Regions from separate parts of the Streptomyces sp. CS113 genome, predicted to be linked through region 1. Evidence: riboswitches for the same ligand, from Rfam matches in the RefSeq annotation. Region 1 holds a riboswitch; the other holds the start of a gene.
What was found. A riboswitch is a leader RNA that binds a small molecule or an ion and turns the genes downstream of it on or off. The one in region 1 is predicted to bind S-adenosylmethionine.
Positions count from the first base shown of each region.

Region 2: it holds a riboswitch for S-adenosylmethionine, as region 1 does, so the genes downstream of both, thrC (threonine synthase) here and B9W62_RS28255 (aminotransferase class V-fold PLP-dependent enzyme) in region 1, are expected to answer to the same signal.

Region 1 is NZ_KZ195574.1:6,294,027-6,302,356, forward strand. Features, by position in the region: gene B9W62_RS28230 (aa3-type cytochrome oxidase subunit III) at 76-696, shown strand; gene B9W62_RS28235 (cytochrome bc1 complex diheme cytochrome c subunit) at 771-1,580, shown strand; gene B9W62_RS28240 (cytochrome bc1 complex Rieske iron-sulfur subunit) at 1,577-2,638, shown strand; gene B9W62_RS28245 (cytochrome bc1 complex cytochrome b subunit) at 2,635-4,272, shown strand; gene trpD (anthranilate phosphoribosyltransferase) at 4,404-5,468, shown strand; SAM riboswitch class IV at 5,557-5,673, shown strand; gene B9W62_RS28255 (aminotransferase class V-fold PLP-dependent enzyme) at 5,825-7,210, shown strand; gene B9W62_RS28260 (glycerate kinase) at 7,132-8,330, opposite strand, start outside.
Region 2 is NZ_KZ195574.1:4,799,970-4,808,299, reverse strand. Features, by position in the region: gene B9W62_RS21465 (cold-shock protein) at 1-169, opposite strand, end outside; gene B9W62_RS21460 (MoaD/ThiS family protein) at 611-886, opposite strand; gene thrC (threonine synthase) at 883-2,175, opposite strand; SAM riboswitch class I at 2,193-2,340, opposite strand; gene B9W62_RS21450 (glucosyl-3-phosphoglycerate synthase) at 2,491-3,435, shown strand; gene B9W62_RS21445 (hypothetical protein) at 3,446-4,156, opposite strand; gene B9W62_RS21440 (alpha,alpha-trehalose-phosphate synthase (UDP-forming)) at 4,302-5,690, shown strand; gene B9W62_RS21435 (hypothetical protein) at 5,700-6,188, opposite strand; gene otsB (trehalose-phosphatase) at 6,333-7,202, opposite strand; gene B9W62_RS21425 (DUF3263 domain-containing protein) at 7,238-7,471, opposite strand; gene B9W62_RS21420 (ABC transporter substrate-binding protein) at 7,551-8,330, opposite strand, start outside.

The DNA of each region.
Region 1 (8,330 bases):
ATCCGGGCCGTACAAGCAGGGGGAACACACCGAACGGCACCCCCCGGGGTGAGGGCGGGATAAGCGACCGACATAATGTCGGTCGTGGCGACAGCAACGACAGTAGAAACCGGGCACGCGCACCCGTCGGTCAACCGGCCGAACCTCACCAGCGTCGGAACCATCATCTGGTTGAGTTCCGAGCTGATGTTCTTCGCGGCCCTCTTCGCGATGTACTTCACCCTGCGATCGGTGACGGGCCCGGACTTCTGGTCCGAGAAGGCCGACGCGCTGAACATCCCGTTCTCCGCGACGAACACCACGATCCTGGTGCTCTCCTCCCTCACCTGCCAGCTCGGCGTGTTCGCCGCCGAGCGCGGGGACGTGAAGAAGCTCCGGATGTGGTTCATCGTCACCTTCGTGATGGGTGCGATCTTCATCGGCGGTCAGGTGTTCGAGTACACCGAGCTGGTCAAGCACGAGGGCATCTCGCTCTCGTCGGACCCGTACGGCTCGGCGTTCTACCTGACCACCGGCTTCCACGGACTGCACGTGACGGGCGGACTGATCGCCTTCCTGCTGGTCCTCGGCCGCACCTACGCGGCCCGGAGGTTCACCCACGAGCAGGCGACCGCCGCCATCGTCGTGTCCTACTACTGGCACTTCGTCGATGTGGTCTGGATCGGCCTGTTCGCCACGATCTACCTGATCAAGTAGTCGCGGCGCGCACCCGCGCAACACCAGAAGCATCGACAGCATCGACGCAGAAGATCCTGACACCGGGGTAATCCGTGAAAAAGCTCTCCGCACGACGACGCCATCCGCTGGCGGCCCTCGTCGTCCTACTCCTCGCGCTGGCATGCACAGGGGGGCTGTACGCCGCGTTCGCACCCGCGAGCAAGGCGCAGGCCGATGAATCCGCCCAGTCCCTCGCCATCGACGAGGGCAAGAAGCTCTACGCCGTCGGCTGTGCCAGTTGCCACGGCACCGGAGGGCAGGGCACCACCGACGGTCCGAGCCTGGTCGGCGTGGGCGCCGCGGCCGTCGACTTCCAGGTGGGTACCGGCCGTATGCCGGCCCAGCAGCCCGGCGCGCAGGTCCCGAAGAAGAAGGTCATCTACTCCCAGGCGGAGATCGACCAGCTCGCGGCGTACATCGCCTCGCTGGGTGCCGGTCCGGCCATCCCCTCGGAGGAGAAGTACGGCCCCGAGGGCGCGGACATCGCCAAGGGCGGTGAGCTGTTCCGCACCAACTGCGCGCAGTGCCACAACTTCACCGGCAAGGGCGGCGCCCTGACGCACGGCAAGTACGCGCCGAGCCTCGAGGGTGTCGACCCGAAGCACATCTACGAGGCCATGCAGACCGGCCCGCAGAACATGCCCTCCTTCCCCGACACCACGCTGTCGGAGCAGAACAAGAAGGACATCATCGCCTACCTGGACGCGGTCAACGGTGACGACACCGAGAGCCCCGGTGGTCTCAGCCTCGGCGGACTCGGCCCGGTCAGTGAGGGTCTGTTCGCCTGGGTGTTCGGACTGGGCGCGCTGATCGCCGTCGCCGTCTGGGTCGCCGCTCGGACCGCAAAGGCCAAGAAGTCATGAGTAGCCAAGACATTCCAGAAGAGAAGCTCCCGGCAGAGCAGGACCGCCCGCACGGCGCGGCCGCCCGGCCCGCGGACGAGACCAACCCGTTCGCCGACCCGGGTCTGCCGCCCCACGAGCCGCGGATCCAGGACGTCGACGAGCGGGCCGCCAAGCGGTCCGAGCGCACGGTCGCCCTGCTGTTCACGCTGTCGATGCTGGCCACCGTCGCCTTCATCGCCGCCTTCGTGGCGATCGACGTCGACAAGTCGGTCTACATCTTCCCGCTCGGGCACATCAGTGCGCTGAACTTCGCGCTCGGCATGACGCTCGGCGTCGCGCTGTTCGCCATCGGCGCCGGCGCGGTCCACTGGGCCCGCACCCTGATGTCCGACGAGGAGATCGCCGACGAGCGGCACCCGATCTCGGCGTCCCCCGAGGTCCGGGCCAAGGTCCACGCGGACTTCAAGCAGGGCGCCAAGGAGTCCGTGATCGGGCGCCGCAAGCTGATCCGCAACACGATGCTGGGCGCGCTCACCCTGGTGCCGCTCTCCGGCGTCGTCCTGCTGCGCGACCTCGGTCCGCTGCCCGGGACCAAGCTCCGCCACACCCTGTGGTCCAAGGGCAAGCTCCTCGTCAACATGAACACCAACGAGCCGCTGCGTCCCTCCGACGTCGCGGTGGGCTCGCTCACCTTCGCCATGCCCGAGGGCCTGGAGGAGCACGACGAGGACTTCCAGAACGAGATCGCCAAGGCCGCCCTGATGATCATCCGGCTGGAGCCGGAGTCCATCAAGGACAAGCGCGAACTCGAGTGGTCGCACGAGGGCATCGTGGCGTACTCGAAGATCTGCACCCACGTCGGTTGCCCGATCTCCCTGTACGAGCAGCAGACGCACCACGCGCTCTGCCCCTGCCACCAGTCCACCTTCGACCTTGCCGACGGTGCCCGGGTCATCTTCGGTCCCGCCGGTCACGCCCTGCCGCAGCTGCGCATCGGCGTGAACGACGAGGGTTACCTCGAAGCGCTCGGCGACTTCGAAGAGCCCGTCGGTCCTGCTTACTGGGAGCGCGGATGAGTACTGCAGACAACGAAGCGTCCCGCTCGCGCGGGAAGGCACCGGCCGGCGAGCGCGTCGCCGACTGGGCCGACGGCCGGCTGGGGATCTACTCCCTGGCCAAGGCCAACATGCGCAAGATCTTCCCCGACCACTGGTCGTTCATGCTGGGTGAGGTCTGCCTCTACAGCTTCATCATCATCATCCTCACGGGTGTGTACCTGACGCTGTTCTTCCACCCGTCGATGGCCGAGGTCGAGTACCACGGCTCGTACGTGCCGCTGCAAGGCCAGATGATGAGTGAGGCCTACGCCTCCACTCTGGACATCAGCTTCGACGTCCGCGGCGGTCTGCTGATCCGGCAGATCCACCACTGGGCCGCGCTGATCTTCCTGGCCGGCATGTTCGTGCACATGATGCGCGTCTTCTTCACCGGCGCGTTCCGCAAGCCGCGCGAGGTCAACTGGCTGTTCGGCTTCCTGCTGCTCGTCCTCGGCATGTTCACCGGCTTCACCGGTTACTCGCTCCCGGACGACCTGCTCTCGGGCACCGGTATCCGCTTCATGGAGGGCGCGATCCTGTCCGTGCCGATCGTCGGCACGTACATCTCGTTCTTCCTCTTCGGCGGCGAGTTCCCCGGCCACGACTTCGTGTCCCGGTTCTACTCGATCCACATCCTGCTGCTGCCGGGCATCATGCTCGGGCTGCTGGTGGGCCACCTGATCCTGGTCTTCTACCACAAGCACACGCAGTTCGCGGGTCCCGGCAAGACCAACAAGAACGTCGTCGGCATGCCGCTGCTGCCGGTGTACACGGCGAAGGCCGGAGGCTTCTTCTTCCTGGTCTTCGGTGTGATCTCCGTGGTGTCGGCCATCGCCACGATCAACCCGATCTGGGCCATCGGCCCCTACCGGCCGGACCAGGTCTCCACCGGCGCCCAGCCGGACTGGTACATGGGCTTCTCCGAGGGCCTGATCCGGGTGATGCCCGGCTGGGAGATCAACTTCTGGGGCCACACACTCGTCCTGGGCGTGTTCATCCCGCTGCTGATCTTCCCGCTGGTCCTGGCGGCGATCGCGGTCTACCCGTTCATCGAGTCCTGGGTCACCGGCGACAAGCGCGAGCACCACATCCTGGACCGCCCGCGCAACGCCCCGACCCGTACGGCCTTCGGTGTCGCCTGGCTGACCGTCTACTTCGTGCTGCTGATCGGTGGCGGCAACGACCTGTGGGCCACGCACTTCCACCTGTCGATCAACGCGATCACCTGGTTCGTCCGCGTCGCGTTCTTCGTCGGCCCGGTCGTCGCCTTCATCGCCACCAAGCGGATCTGCCTCGGCCTCCAGCGCCGGGACAAGGAGAAGGTGCTGCACGGACGCGAGTCCGGCATCATCAAGCGCCTGCCGCACGGTGAGTTCATCGAGGTGCACGAGCCGCTCAGCCAGGAGCAGCTGCACACGCTCACGGCGCACGAGCAGTACAAGCCGGCCGAGATCGGCCCGACGGTCGACGAGAACGGCGTCGAGCGCAAGGTGCGCGGCACGCAGAAGCTCCGTGCCAAGCTCAGCGAGTCGTACTACGGCGAGGAGTCGCAGATTCCGAAGCCGACCGTCGAGGAGTACAAGGAGATCACGAGCGGCCACGGCCACCACTGACCCTCCAGCGTCGCCACACCACGGTCGAAGGGCCCCGTTCCGGTCTGCGGACGGGGCCCTTCGCCGTGCCCGCGGCTGGATAGGGTGGGAGCACGATCCCCGTCGACGACACACACGATTCAGGAGCGGCTATGAGCGCTGTGACCCCCGCTGGAGGCGACACCACGGCGGACCGCTCCTGGCCCGCCCTGCTGAACAAACTGCTGGACGGCCGCGACCTGAGCGCGGACGACACCGCCTGGGCGCTGGACGTGATCATGCGCGGCGAGGCGACCGACGCGCAGATCGCCGCCTTCGCGGTGGGTCTGCGGTTCAAGGGCGAGACGGTCGAGGAGATCTCCGGGCTGGTCCGCACCATGTACGAGCACGCCAACGTGATCGAGGTGCCGGGGGAGACCGTCGACATCGTCGGCACCGGCGGCGACGGCGCCAAGACCGTCAACATCTCCACCATGTCCGCGATCGTCGTGGCCGGCACGGGCGCCAAGGTCGTCAAGCACGGCAACCGGGCCGCCTCCTCGGCGTCCGGGGCCTCCGACGTCCTGGAGAAGCTCGGCGTCAATCTGGAGCTGACGCCGAAGCGGGTGGCGGAGGTCGCCGAGGAAGCCGGCATCACCTTCTGCTTCGCCGTGAAGTTCCACCCGGCGCTGCGCCATGTGGCGGCGGCCCGCGGTCAGCTCGGCATCCGCACGGTGTTCAACTTCCTGGGCCCGCTGACCAACCCCGCCCGGGTGAAGGCCCAGGCGATCGGGGTGGCGCACGCCCGGATGGCGCCGATCATCGCCGGTGTCTTCGCCGAGCGCGGCCACTCGTCGCTGGTCTTCCGCGGCGACGACGGTCTCGACGAGCTGACCACCACCGCCACGTCCCGGGTGTGGACGGTGCGCGACGGCCGGGTCACCGAAGAGACCTTCGACCCGCGGGACGTCGGCCTCGAGCTGGTGCCGGTCGAGGCGCTGCGCGGCGCCGACGCCTCCTACAACGCAGACGTCGCCCGCCGCCTGCTGGCCGGCGAGACCGGCCCGGTGCGGGACGCCGTCCTGCTGAACTCGGCCGCGGCCCTGGTGGCCCTGAACCCCGGCGCGGAGCCCCTGGCGGCGCAGCTGCGGGCCGGCATGGACCGGGCGGCCGAGGCGATCGACTCCGGGGCGGCCCGGCGGGTGCTGGAGCGCTGGGTGGCCGTCAGCAACGGCTGAGCGGCAGTACGGCCGTACCTGTGACGTGCGTCCCGCGATCCGGACCCGGGTTGCGGGACGCCGATCTTTTCCCCTAGGTTTTTCGACAGGTCATGAGTGACAGTCATGAGGCCCCGGCCGACTGTCCGGCAACCCTCCGTCCGTGGCGGGGTGCCCCGGGTGAAGACCAGGTCGTGGACAGCAAGGTCCACGGCAAGCGCGGACCCCTCGCGGAACCAGGGGTCCTGGGTCGTCCGAGGGAGTCTTCCGTGAACCAGCGAATGCGATAGGGCCGCAGAGCCCCGCCTCCGCACGCACCCTTCTTCTCTTCACTTTCACAGCGCCCCGCCGCGCGCTGGTCCTCACGGGAGTCCGCCATGTCCGTACCCACCGCTGTCGCCACCCCGCTGCCCGTCCTCGGCCGGGACGTCACCGTGCCGCTCGTCACCGGCGGGGAGGTCACCTACGCCGCGCTCGACTACGCCGCCAGCGCGCCCGCGCTCCAGCGGGTCTGGGACGACGTGGCCGCCTACGCCCCGTACTACGGCAGCGTGCACCGGGGCGCCGGGTACCTCTCGCAGTTGTCGACCGACCTGTTCGAGAACGCCCGCAAGGCCGTCGCCGAGTTCCTCGGCTGCCGGGACGAGGACCAGGTGGTCTTCACCCGGTCCACCACCGACTCCCTGAACCTGCTCGCCGCCGCGCTGCCCGCCGGCTGCCGGGTCTTCGTCTTCGAGACCGAGCACCATGCCTCGCTGCTGCCCTGGCGGGACGCCGACGTGACCTACCTCGACGCCCCGCGCACGCCCGCGCAGGCCGTCGAGACCCTGGAGCGGGCCCTCGCCGCCCGCGAGCCGTACGGGCCCGCCCTGGTCTGCGTCACCGGCGCCTCCAACGTCACCGGTGAGCTGTGGCCGGTGCGGGAACTGGCCGCCGCCGCCCACGCGCACGGCGCCCGGATCGTGCTGGACGCCGCCCAGCTCGCCCCGCACCACCCGGTGAGCGTGCGCGACCTGGACGTCGACTGGGTCGCCTTCTCCGGGCACAAGCTGTACGCGCCCTTCGGCTCCGGCGTGCTCGCCGGGCGGGCCGACTGGCTGCGCGAGGCCGAGCCGTACCTGGCCGGCGGCGGCGCCAGCCGCAGCGTCTCCCGGCGCGCGGACGGCGGCGTGGACGTGCGGTGGCACGACAGCGCCGCACGGCACGAGGCCGGGTCGCCCAACGTCATCGGCGCCTATGCGATCGCCTCCGCCTGCAAGGCGCTCACCGAGGCCGGGTTCGACTCGCTGGTCGCCCGCGAGGAGTACCTGATCCGGAAGGTGCGCGAGGGCCTCGCCGAGGTGCCCGAGGTGCGCGTCCTGTCCCTCTTCGGGGACGACGCGCCGCGCGTCGGGGTGCTGTCCTTCGTCGTCGAGGGCTGGAACAGCTCGCACTTCGCCGCCGCGCTCTCCGCCGAGTACGGCATCGGCGTGCGCGACGGCCTGTTCTGCGCCCACCCGCTGCTGCGCACCCTGCTCGGCAGCGACCCGCAGGCGCAGGGCGAGTGCGGGGCGCCCGAGGCGTCGCCCGGCGAGAAGTCCCTCAACGCCATCCGCGTCAGCTTCGGCGCGGGCACCCCCGACGAGCACGTCGAGCGGTTCGTGGGCGCCGTCCGGGAACTGGTGAGCGACGGCGCCCGCTGGAACTACCGCACCGAGGACGGGCGCTGCGTGCCCGACACCACCTCCGCCGCTCCCGCCGCCACGGCGGGTACCGGCGCCTGAGCCGCCCGGCCCGGCAGCCGCGACCCCAGCACCACCATCCGCAGCGCCCGCTCCGTGGCGTCCGTGAGGAGTTCGGAGGCGCGCAGCAGCGCGTCCGCCAGGGCCATCGGCGCCGGCATGATCCCGTGGCAGGCGTCCACCCCCGGCACCTCGTGTGCGCCCTCGCCGAGGGTGCCGGCCAGGGCGAGGACGGGCCGGCCGGAGAGCTTGGCGCGGCGGGCCACCTCGGCCGGGACCTTGCCGCGCGGCGTCTGGTGGTCCAGGGCGCCCTCGGCGGTGAGGACCAGGTCGGCGCGGGCGAGGCGGGCGTCCAGGTCGACATGGTCGAGGAGCACGTCGAAGCGGGGCAGCAGCCGCGCGCCGACGGCGGCGAGCCCCGCGCCGAGACCGCCGGAGGCGCCGGTGCCCGGGCCCGTCCGCAGGTCGGTGCCGACGGTGCCGAGGTCGCGGGTGAGGACGCGCGCCCAGTTCTCCAGCCCGGCCGACAACTCCTCGACCTGCGCGGGCGTCGCCCCCTTCTGCGGTCCGAACACCCGGGCCACGCCCCGCGGTCCGCACAGCACGTTGTACGGGTTGCAGGCGACGAGCAGCTCGGTGTCCTTCAGCCGGGCGTCCAGCCCCGACGCGTCGATGCGGACCAGGCGGTTCAGCTCCCGTCCGCCGGGGCCCAGTTCGAAGCCGTCCGCGTCCAGCAGCCGGGCCCCGAGCGCCTGGAGCGCGCCCGCGCCCCCGTCGGAGGTGCCCGAGTCGCCGCAGCCGACCAGGACGCGCCGCACCCCGGTGTCGAGCGCGGCGCGGAGCAGCTCGCCGACGCCGTACGTGGTGGTGACGCCCGGGTCGCGCAGGGCGCGGGGCACCAGGGACAGGCCGGCCACGGCCGCCATCTCCACCACCGCCGTGTCCCGGGCGCCGAGCAGGGCGAAGTGGGTGCCGATCCGGTCGCCGACCGGACCGGTGGCGGCGAGCGCGACCAGCCGTCCGCCGGTCGCCGACGCCAGCGCGACGGCGGTGCCCTCGCCGCCGTCGACCAGGGGGATCCGGTCGATCTCGGCGTCCGGCAGCACCCGGCGGACGCCCGCCGCGATGGCGTCGGCGGCGGCCTGGGCGGACAGGGACTCCT
Region 2 (8,330 bases), 1.5 Mb from region 1:
CCTTCTGACCCTGCGAGATCTCGAACTCGACCCGCTGGCCTTCTTCGAGGGTGCGGTAGCCGTCCATCTGAATCGCGCTGTAGTGGACGAAAACATCCGCACCACCGTCGACCGCGATGAAGCCGTACCCCTTCTCCGCGTTGAACCACTTGACGGTGCCCTGAGCCATGCCTAACTCCCCTATTACTGGCCCTTGCACAGATCCGCACTTCGCGAATCCGGGTCAGACCTCGCCCCCTCACGACTGGGGGCGTGCGCCGGAACGCGTCGACCGCGGCTGAATGTATCTGTCCAACTGCCGTCTGCAACAGGTCAATCGGACGAGAAATCTGGACGCACCCGGTCCGGAATGTGGCGAGAATTCGCCTGAATTCGGGTCAAGTCGGGTCACGCAAAGGGAACAAAAGCCGCGAAATACGCTCGCACTTTGGCTGCTTCTTGTCGGGCGGGCGGCAGGAATTAACGGTTCCCGTTGTGCTGATCGGGAGCGCGTTCCCCAACTCTACCGCGCTCAACCACATGGAATTGCCCCCTCCGTTTCTCTTACGGAGAGGGCAATACGCACTACAAGGTGTATCTGCGGTGGATCAGTCCCGCATCGGTGACCGCGTCAGCCGCCGGCCACCGCCGGGATGATCGAGACGCCCGCGCCGTCCGGCGTCGCCGTCTCCAGACCCTGCTCGAAGCGGACGTCGTCGTCGTTGACGTAGACGTTGACGAAGCGGCGCAGCTTGCCCTGGTCGTCCAGGACGCGGGCGGCGATGCCGGTGTGGTTCTTCTCCAGGTCGGAGATGACCTCCCCGAGGTTGGCCCCGTCGGCGCTCACCTCGGCCTTGCCGCCGGTGTAGGTGCGCAGGATGGTCGGGATGCGAACGGTCACGCTCATGCGAGGCCAGCCTCTCGGAAGGAGTCCAGGTTCGGGCGGATGGTGGCGGTGAGGCCGGTGCCGGCCACCGCGTCGAGGGTCTTCAGGCCGTCGCCGGTGTTCAGGACGACGGTGGTGAGCGAGGGGTCGAGGACGCCGTTCTCGATCAGCTTCTTGGTGACGCCGACCGTCACGCCGCCCGCCGTCTCCGCGAAGATGCCCTCCGTGCGGGCGAGCAGCTTGATCGCGTCCACGACCTGCTCGTCGGTCACGTCCTCCACGGCGCCGCCGGTACGGCGGGCGATGTCGAGGACATAGGGGCCGTCGGCCGGGTTGCCGATGGCCAGCGACTTGGCGATGGTGTTGGGCTTCTGCGGGCGGACCACGTCGTGCCCGGCCTTGTACGCGGTGGAGACCGGCGAGCAGCCCTCGGCCTGCGCGCCGAAGATCTTGTAGGGCTTGTCCTCGACCAGGCCCAGCTCGATCAGCTCCTTCAGCCCCTTGTCGATCTTCGTCAGCTGGGAGCCGGAGGCGATCGGCACGACGATCTGGTCGGGCAGCTGCCAGCCGAGCTGCTCGCAGATCTCGTACGCGAGGGTCTTGGAACCCTCGGCGTAGTACGGCCGCAGGTTGACGTTGACGAAGCCCCAGCCCTCGCCGGCCGGGTCGCCGATCAGCTCGGAGCAGAAGCGGTTCACGTCGTCGTAGTTGCCCTCGATGCCGACCAGCTCACCGCCGTAGACGGCGGCCATGACGACCTTGCCCTGCTCCAGGTCGTGCGGGATGAACACGCAGGAGCGGAAGCCGGCCCGGGCGGCGGCGGCGCCGACGGCCCCGGCGAGGTTGCCGGTGGAGGAGCAGGACAGGGTGGTGAAGCCGAAGGCGCGGGCGGCCTCGATGGCCTGGGCGACGACGCGGTCCTTGAAGGAGTGCGTGGGGTTGCCGGAGTCGTCCTTGACGTAGAGCCCGCCGGTGACGCCCAGCTCGCGGGCGAGGTTGTCGGCCTTGACGAGCTTGGTCCAGCCGGGGTTGATGTTCGGCTTGGTCGCGACGTCGGCCGGGACGGGCAGCAGGGGGGCGTAGCGCCAGATGTTCGCGGGGCCCGCTTCGATCCGCTTGCGCAGCTCTTCACTGTCGTAGGCGGAGAAGTCGTAGGCGATCTCGAGGGGGCCGAAACACTCTTCGCAGGCGAAGACCGGTCCGAGCGGAACCCGGTGGCCGCACTCCCGGCAGCTCAGCGCGGCGGCGGGGCCGAGGTCGACGGCGGCGTCGGTGGGGTTCGTGGAGGTTTCGGCAGTCTGCACAGCCATGGAGGCGAGGCCCTTTCTCCTCATCTTCCTCACGACGCATCTCGCCGTGAGACGGATTTGGCACCTTCCCTAGCCGGGAGCCTCGCCACGTCCGTGTGACAAGAACCGACTGGAGGGTTGCCGGGGCTTCATCGGGCCGTATCCCTCTGCCCCTCTGGATGAGCGGTGTGAAGTTGTTTCGCTGGTACACGCGGCGACCCCGGCATGCGGTGGTCCCACGCGTTGTTCAAGACTGTAACCGAAGGCCAGGACGGTTGAGATAGTCGTCCGTACCGCGAGATGGATCACAACGGATCACGAAGGAGACCTCGGGACGTGCTGGAAGAAGTCGAGCGCTGGCTGGACGCACGCTCCTGGGCCGCCGGGGACCGGCCGGTCCAGCACCTTCTGTCCGCCAAGCACGCCACCGGGCAGTCGGTCAGCGTGGTGCTCCCCGCCCTGGACGAGGAGGCGACGGTCGGCGACATCGTCGCGGTGATCCGGCGGGAGCTGGTGCTCGGGGTCCCGCTGGTCGACGAGATCGTGGTCGTGGACTCCGGGTCGAGCGACCGCACGTCGGAGGTGGCCGCGGCGGCCGGCGCGCGCGTCGTCCACCGGGACGCGATCCTGCCCCGCATCCCCGCCGTGCCCGGCAAGGGCGAGGTGCTGTGGCGTTCGCTGCTGGTCACCGGCGGGGACATCGTCTGCTTCGTCGACGCCGACCTGCGCGAGTTCTCGGCCGACTTCGTCTCCGGGATCGTGGGCCCGCTGCTCACCGACCCGGACGTGCACCTGGTCAAGGCCATGTACGACCGGCCGCTCGGCACCGCCCCCGGCCAGGGCGGCCGGGTCACGGAGCTGATGGCCCGCCCGCTGCTCAACATGCACTGGCCGCAGCTGGCCGGCTTCGTCCAGCCGCTGGGCGGCGAGTACGCGGCCCGCCGCTCCCTGCTGGAACGGCTCCCCTTCCCGGTCGGCTACGGCGTCGAGCTGGGCATGCTGGTGGACGCCCTGCACCTGGTGGGCCTGGACGCGCTCGCGCAGGTCGACGTGGGGGTCCGCGTCCACCGCCACCAGGACGGCCGGGCCCTGGGCCGGATGGCCGCCGCGATCTACCGCACCGCCCAGCTCCGGCTGGCCCGCGGCCACCTGGTCCGGCCGGCCCTCACCCAGTTCGAACGCGGCGTCGACGGCTTCGAGCCGCACACCTACGCCGTGGACACCGAGGAACGCCCCCCGATGACGGAGATCACGGAGTACGCGACCCGGCGGGTGGCCTGACCTCCGGGCCTCAGCCGGGGACGCCGTCCGACCAGCGCCACCGGCCGGCGGAGTCCGGCTCGCAGGTCAGGTACTCGCCGCCGCGGCCGTGGGTGCTCAGACCCCGGTGCTTCTTGGCGCAGAACTGGCCGTCGGCGTAGCAGTTGCCGGCCGGGCTCTTCAGCTCGCAGGTACCGCTGCCGCCGCCCCCGGTGCCGCCACCGGTGGTGCCGCCCGTGCCGCCGTCCCGGGTCTTCGACGGCTCGGGGGTCGGCTCGGGAGTGTGCAGCAGGCGGCCGGCGCAGTCACGGCCGTCACGCGGAACGGTGAACGTCACGGCACCGGAGCCGCCGCTCTGCTCGCAGACCTTCTCGCCGCTGCCCCAGGAGGAGGCCCGCTGTCCGGTGCCCTGGAGGCGCACGGTGTAGCCGACGTGTGCCTTCTCGGCCGCGCTGACGGCCGCCCCGATGCTGCCGCCGGTGAGGTCCGGCAGCGTGACGGCGGTCGGGGTGGGAGTCGGGGTGGGAGTCGGGGACTCGGTGCCGGGGGACGCCTCGGGAGTGGGACTGCTGCTCGGCGTGGCCGTGCCGGTGGCGGAGGCCGCGGCCTTCGCGGGAGTCTCGTCCGCCGTGCTGCTCGCGTCGCCGTCCCCGCAGCCGGCCAGGGCCAGCGCGAAGGCCGCGATCAGTGCCGCCGTGCCCGCGAGTCTGCTCGTGCGCCGGTGCCGTGTGCGTATGGGCATGGTGCGCCCACCCCCCAAGAAGTTGAAATGTGCACCGCACATCCTCAACCTGTTCACACTTTTCACACAAGACGCGTGACCGAATCGCCGTCGGGGTGACACCGGGGAACGTTTGAGGTTCGAGGGGTCGGGCTAGGTTGAGGCCATGGCTTCTAGGTTCGGTGCTGCTCAGGTGCTGGTCGCCTCCAACCGGGGGCCCGTCTCGTACGAGGTGCGGGAGGACGGGTCGCTGCACGCCAAACGGGGCGGGGGCGGGCTGGTCTCGGGGCTGTCGGCCATCGGGCCCGACGCCGGCGCGCTGTGGGTGTGCTCGGCGCTGGGCGACGGCGACCGCGAGGCGGTGCGGCGCGGGGTCGGCGAGGACGGCGTGCGGATGCTGGACGTACCGGCCGACGTGCACGCGGACGCGTACAACGGGATCGCCAACAGCGTGCTGTGGTTCGTGCACCACATGCTCTACCAGACGCCTCTGGAGCCCGTCTTCGACGCGGAGTTCCGGCGGCAGTGGGCCTCCTACGAGGCGTACAACCGGGCCTTCGCGGAGGCGCTGGCCGAGGAGGCGGCCGAGGGCGCGGTCGCGATCGTGCAGGACTACCACCTGACGCTGGTGCCGGGGATGCTGCGCGAGCTGCGGCCCGACCTCAGGATCGGGCACTTCTCGCACACGCCGTGGGCCCCGGTCGACTACTTCCGGCTGCTGCCGGACGACATCGCCGAGCAGGTGCTGCGCGGGATGCTGGGCGCCGACCGGCTCGGCTTCCTCACCCGGCGCTGGGCCGACGCGTTCAGCGCCTGCTGCGACGCCGTGGTCGGCGGGCTCGGCGGCACGGAGATCGGCGTGCACGGGCTCGGCGCCGACGGCGACTTCCTGCGCAAGCGGTCGCACGAGGCCGATGTCGAGGAGCGGATGGCGGAGCTGCGGGAGCAGATCGGCCAGGGGCGCCGCACGATCGTGCGGGTGGACCGGACCGAGCTGTCCAAGAACATCGTGCGGGGGCTGCTGGCCTACCGGGAGCTGCTGGCGGGGCGGCCCGAGTGGCGCGAGCGGGTCGTGCACGTCGCGTTCGCCTACCCCTCGCGGCAGGACCTCGCCGTGTACCGGGACTACACCGCCGAGGTGCGGCGGGTCGCGGAGGCCGTCAACGAGGAGTTCGGCACGCCGGGCTGGACGCCGGTCGTGCTGAACCTGAAGGACGACTTCGCCCGGTCGCTGGCGGCGTACCGGCTGGCGGACGTGGCGCTCGTCAACCCCGTGCGGGACGGGATGAACCTCGTCGCGAGGGAGGTGCCGGTCGTCTCCGACACGGGGTGCGCGCTGGTGCTGTCGCGGGAGGCGGGGGCGTACGAGGAGCTGGGCGAGGACGCGGTGGTGGTGAACCCGTACGACGTGGTCGGGACGGCGGACGCGCTGCACGAGGCGCTCGTCCTGCCGGCCGGGGAGCGGGCCGAGCGCTCGAAGCGGCTGGCGGCCGCCGGCACCGCGCTGCCCCCGGCCCGGTGGTTCCTGGAGCAGCTGGACGCGCTGCGGGGCTGACGGGCGGGGCTACCGGGCCTGGACCGGCGGGCAGGTGCCGGTGTCCTCGCCGATCGAGTTGATCTCGGCGTTCGGCCGCGGGTCACCGGCGTAGTCGAGCTGGTCCGTGCACTTCACCCCGTCCTGCTTCGGGGTGCCGGACGGCGTGCCGCCCGACTGGACCGGCGGGCAGGTTCCGGTCTCCGCGCCGATCGAGTTGATCTCCGCGTTCGACCGCGGGTCACCGGCGTAGTTCCGCTGGTCCGTGCACTTCTTTCCCGCACCCTGGTCCGGCTGCGTGGCGTCCGGGGTGTCCGGGGTGTCCGAGGACGTGCCGCCGGTGGTGGTCCCCTCGTCGGCGGTGGGGGTCCGGGCGGTGCTCGGCGCGGTGGCGGTGGGGGAGTCCGAGGCGAGGGCGTCGTAGGGGCCGCCGCCGTCGCCGCCGTTGCCGCAGGCGGTGAGCGCCAGGCCGAGGGCCAGGGCGGCGAGGGCGAGCATCGGGGTCTTCCGAGCGGTCATGACGGGTTCCTCCACGGTCCTGGGCCTTGGGCCCCACTGGGCGGCCTTACGGCGTGCAAGAGCGGGGGGCCGCGGGCCGGGTTGCCCCGCCCGCGGCGTCCGGACACGGCTGTGACAGGCGGGGGAACCGTCCGTGACGTTGTCTCAGCCCAGCCGGTGCGCGAGGGCCGCCAGCAGGGCCACCACGCCGGCCGGGCCGGGCACCTCCACGTCCGCGCGCTTCCTCAGTTCCGTCACCTCGTCGCTGCCGCTGCACACCAGGAGTCCCGGGGTGCCCTCGGCACGGAGGGTGTCGACGGCCGCGTAGGCCGGGAGGTCGCCGAGGTCGTCGCCGGCGAAGAGGACGCAGGCGGCGTCGAGGGAGTGGACGTACGCGCGCAGGGCCGCGCCCTTGTCCATGCCGGGTGGGCGCAGCTCCAGGACCATGCGGCCGGGTTCGACGATCAGGCCGTGCCGGGAGGCCAGGTCGGCGAGGGGGGCGCGCAGGGCGTCGAAGGCGGCCTGCGGGTCGGGGGCGCGGCGGGTGTGGACGGCGACCGCGTGCCCCTTGTCCTCGGTCCAGGTGCCCTGCGCCGCCCCGGACCGCTCCAGCAGCCCCGGCAGCTCGGCGCGGACGGCGCCGACGCCGGGGTGCGGTTCGGGTGTGGTGAGAGTGCCGGTGGCGGCGTCCCAGCGCTCGGCGCCGTAGTGGCCGAGGACGACGAGGCGGTCCAGGCCGGGGACGCCCGCGAAGCCGCCGTGGTGGACGGCGACCTCGGCGGGGCGGCCGGTGATCACGGCGATCGAGGCGACCTTCGGGGCCAGGGCCGCGAGCGCCGGTACGGCGTCCGGGTGGGCGCGCGCCCGGTCGGGGTCGGGCACGATCGGGGCGAGCGTGCCGTCGAAGTCGAGCGCGACCACCGCGCGGCCGGGCTGCGCGAGGAGCGCGTCGAGCCCCTCTCGTCCGGCCGCGGTGGCGGGCGTCGGCAGGGAGTGCGGGGAGTCGTCTCGGATGGTGTCCTGGTGGCTGCCCATACCGCGAACCTATCCCGCCGGCGCCGAAGGCAACCTCACCGCTCCGCGCGGCGGGACTCGCGGATGCGGCGCAGGCGGTTGACCGTCACCGGGTCGAACGCCAGGGCGCGGGGGTCGTCGAGGAGGGCGTTGAGGAGCTGGTAGTAGCGGACGGGGGCCAGGCCCAGCTCCTCGCGGACGGCGCGCTCCTTGGCGCCGGGGCCGGAGAAGCCGCGGCGCTCCAGCGCGAGGATGCGGCGCTCCCGCTCGGCCGGCTCTTCCAGGTCCATGTACGGCACCGTACCGCCCGCCACCGACAACGCGGCCGGGGCCGGGGCCGGGGCCGGGGCCGGGGCCGGTGGAGAGCCTCTACTCCGCGCTGCCCGCCCGCATCGCCGTCGCCTGGATCTGGCCGAGGACGCCCTTGGGGCTGCCGCCGGAGGCGACCGCCTCGCCGATGTGCTTCTTGACGTCCGCGCTGACCGAGGCCCAGGACGTCTTGCCCACCGGGTACAGCTGGGAGAGCAGCAGTTCGTCCAGGAACGGCTTGAGGTTCTTGTCCTCGGCCGCGGTGCTCATCGTCTGGGAGGCCGACGTGGTCACCGGGAGCAGTCCGTATTCGCGGGAGAAGTCGAGGACGTTCTCCTCGCTGTAGACGAAGTCGAGGAAGTCGCCGACCTCGTCCTGGTGGCCGTTCTTCTTGAAGGCCGTCATCCAGTCGGAGACGCCGAGGGTGTTCTTGCTCTCGCCGTCGATGCCCGGCGTGGTGACCATGCCGTACTTCACGCCCTTGGCGGAGGCCGTCTTCATCAGCGAGGGGTGCCCGTTGAGCATCCCCACGTCGCCGTTGGCGAAGGCTTCGAAGGCGTCGGCGCGGTTGAGCTTGCCGGGGGCGACGGGCCCGGTGAGGCCCTTGCCGACCAGCTCGTCCCGCAGCCAGGTGAAGGTGGTGACGTTCTGCGGCGAGTCGACGGAGTAGGTGCCGACGTCGTCGGTGTAGCCGCCCCCGCCGCTGAGCATCCACTGCATCGTCTCGGCCGGCGCCTCCTCGGGGCCCAGCGGCAGGGCGTACGGGTACTTCACGCCCTTGTCCTTGAGCGCCTCGGCGGCCTCGGCCAGGTCGTCCCAGGACTCGGGCGGCTGGACACC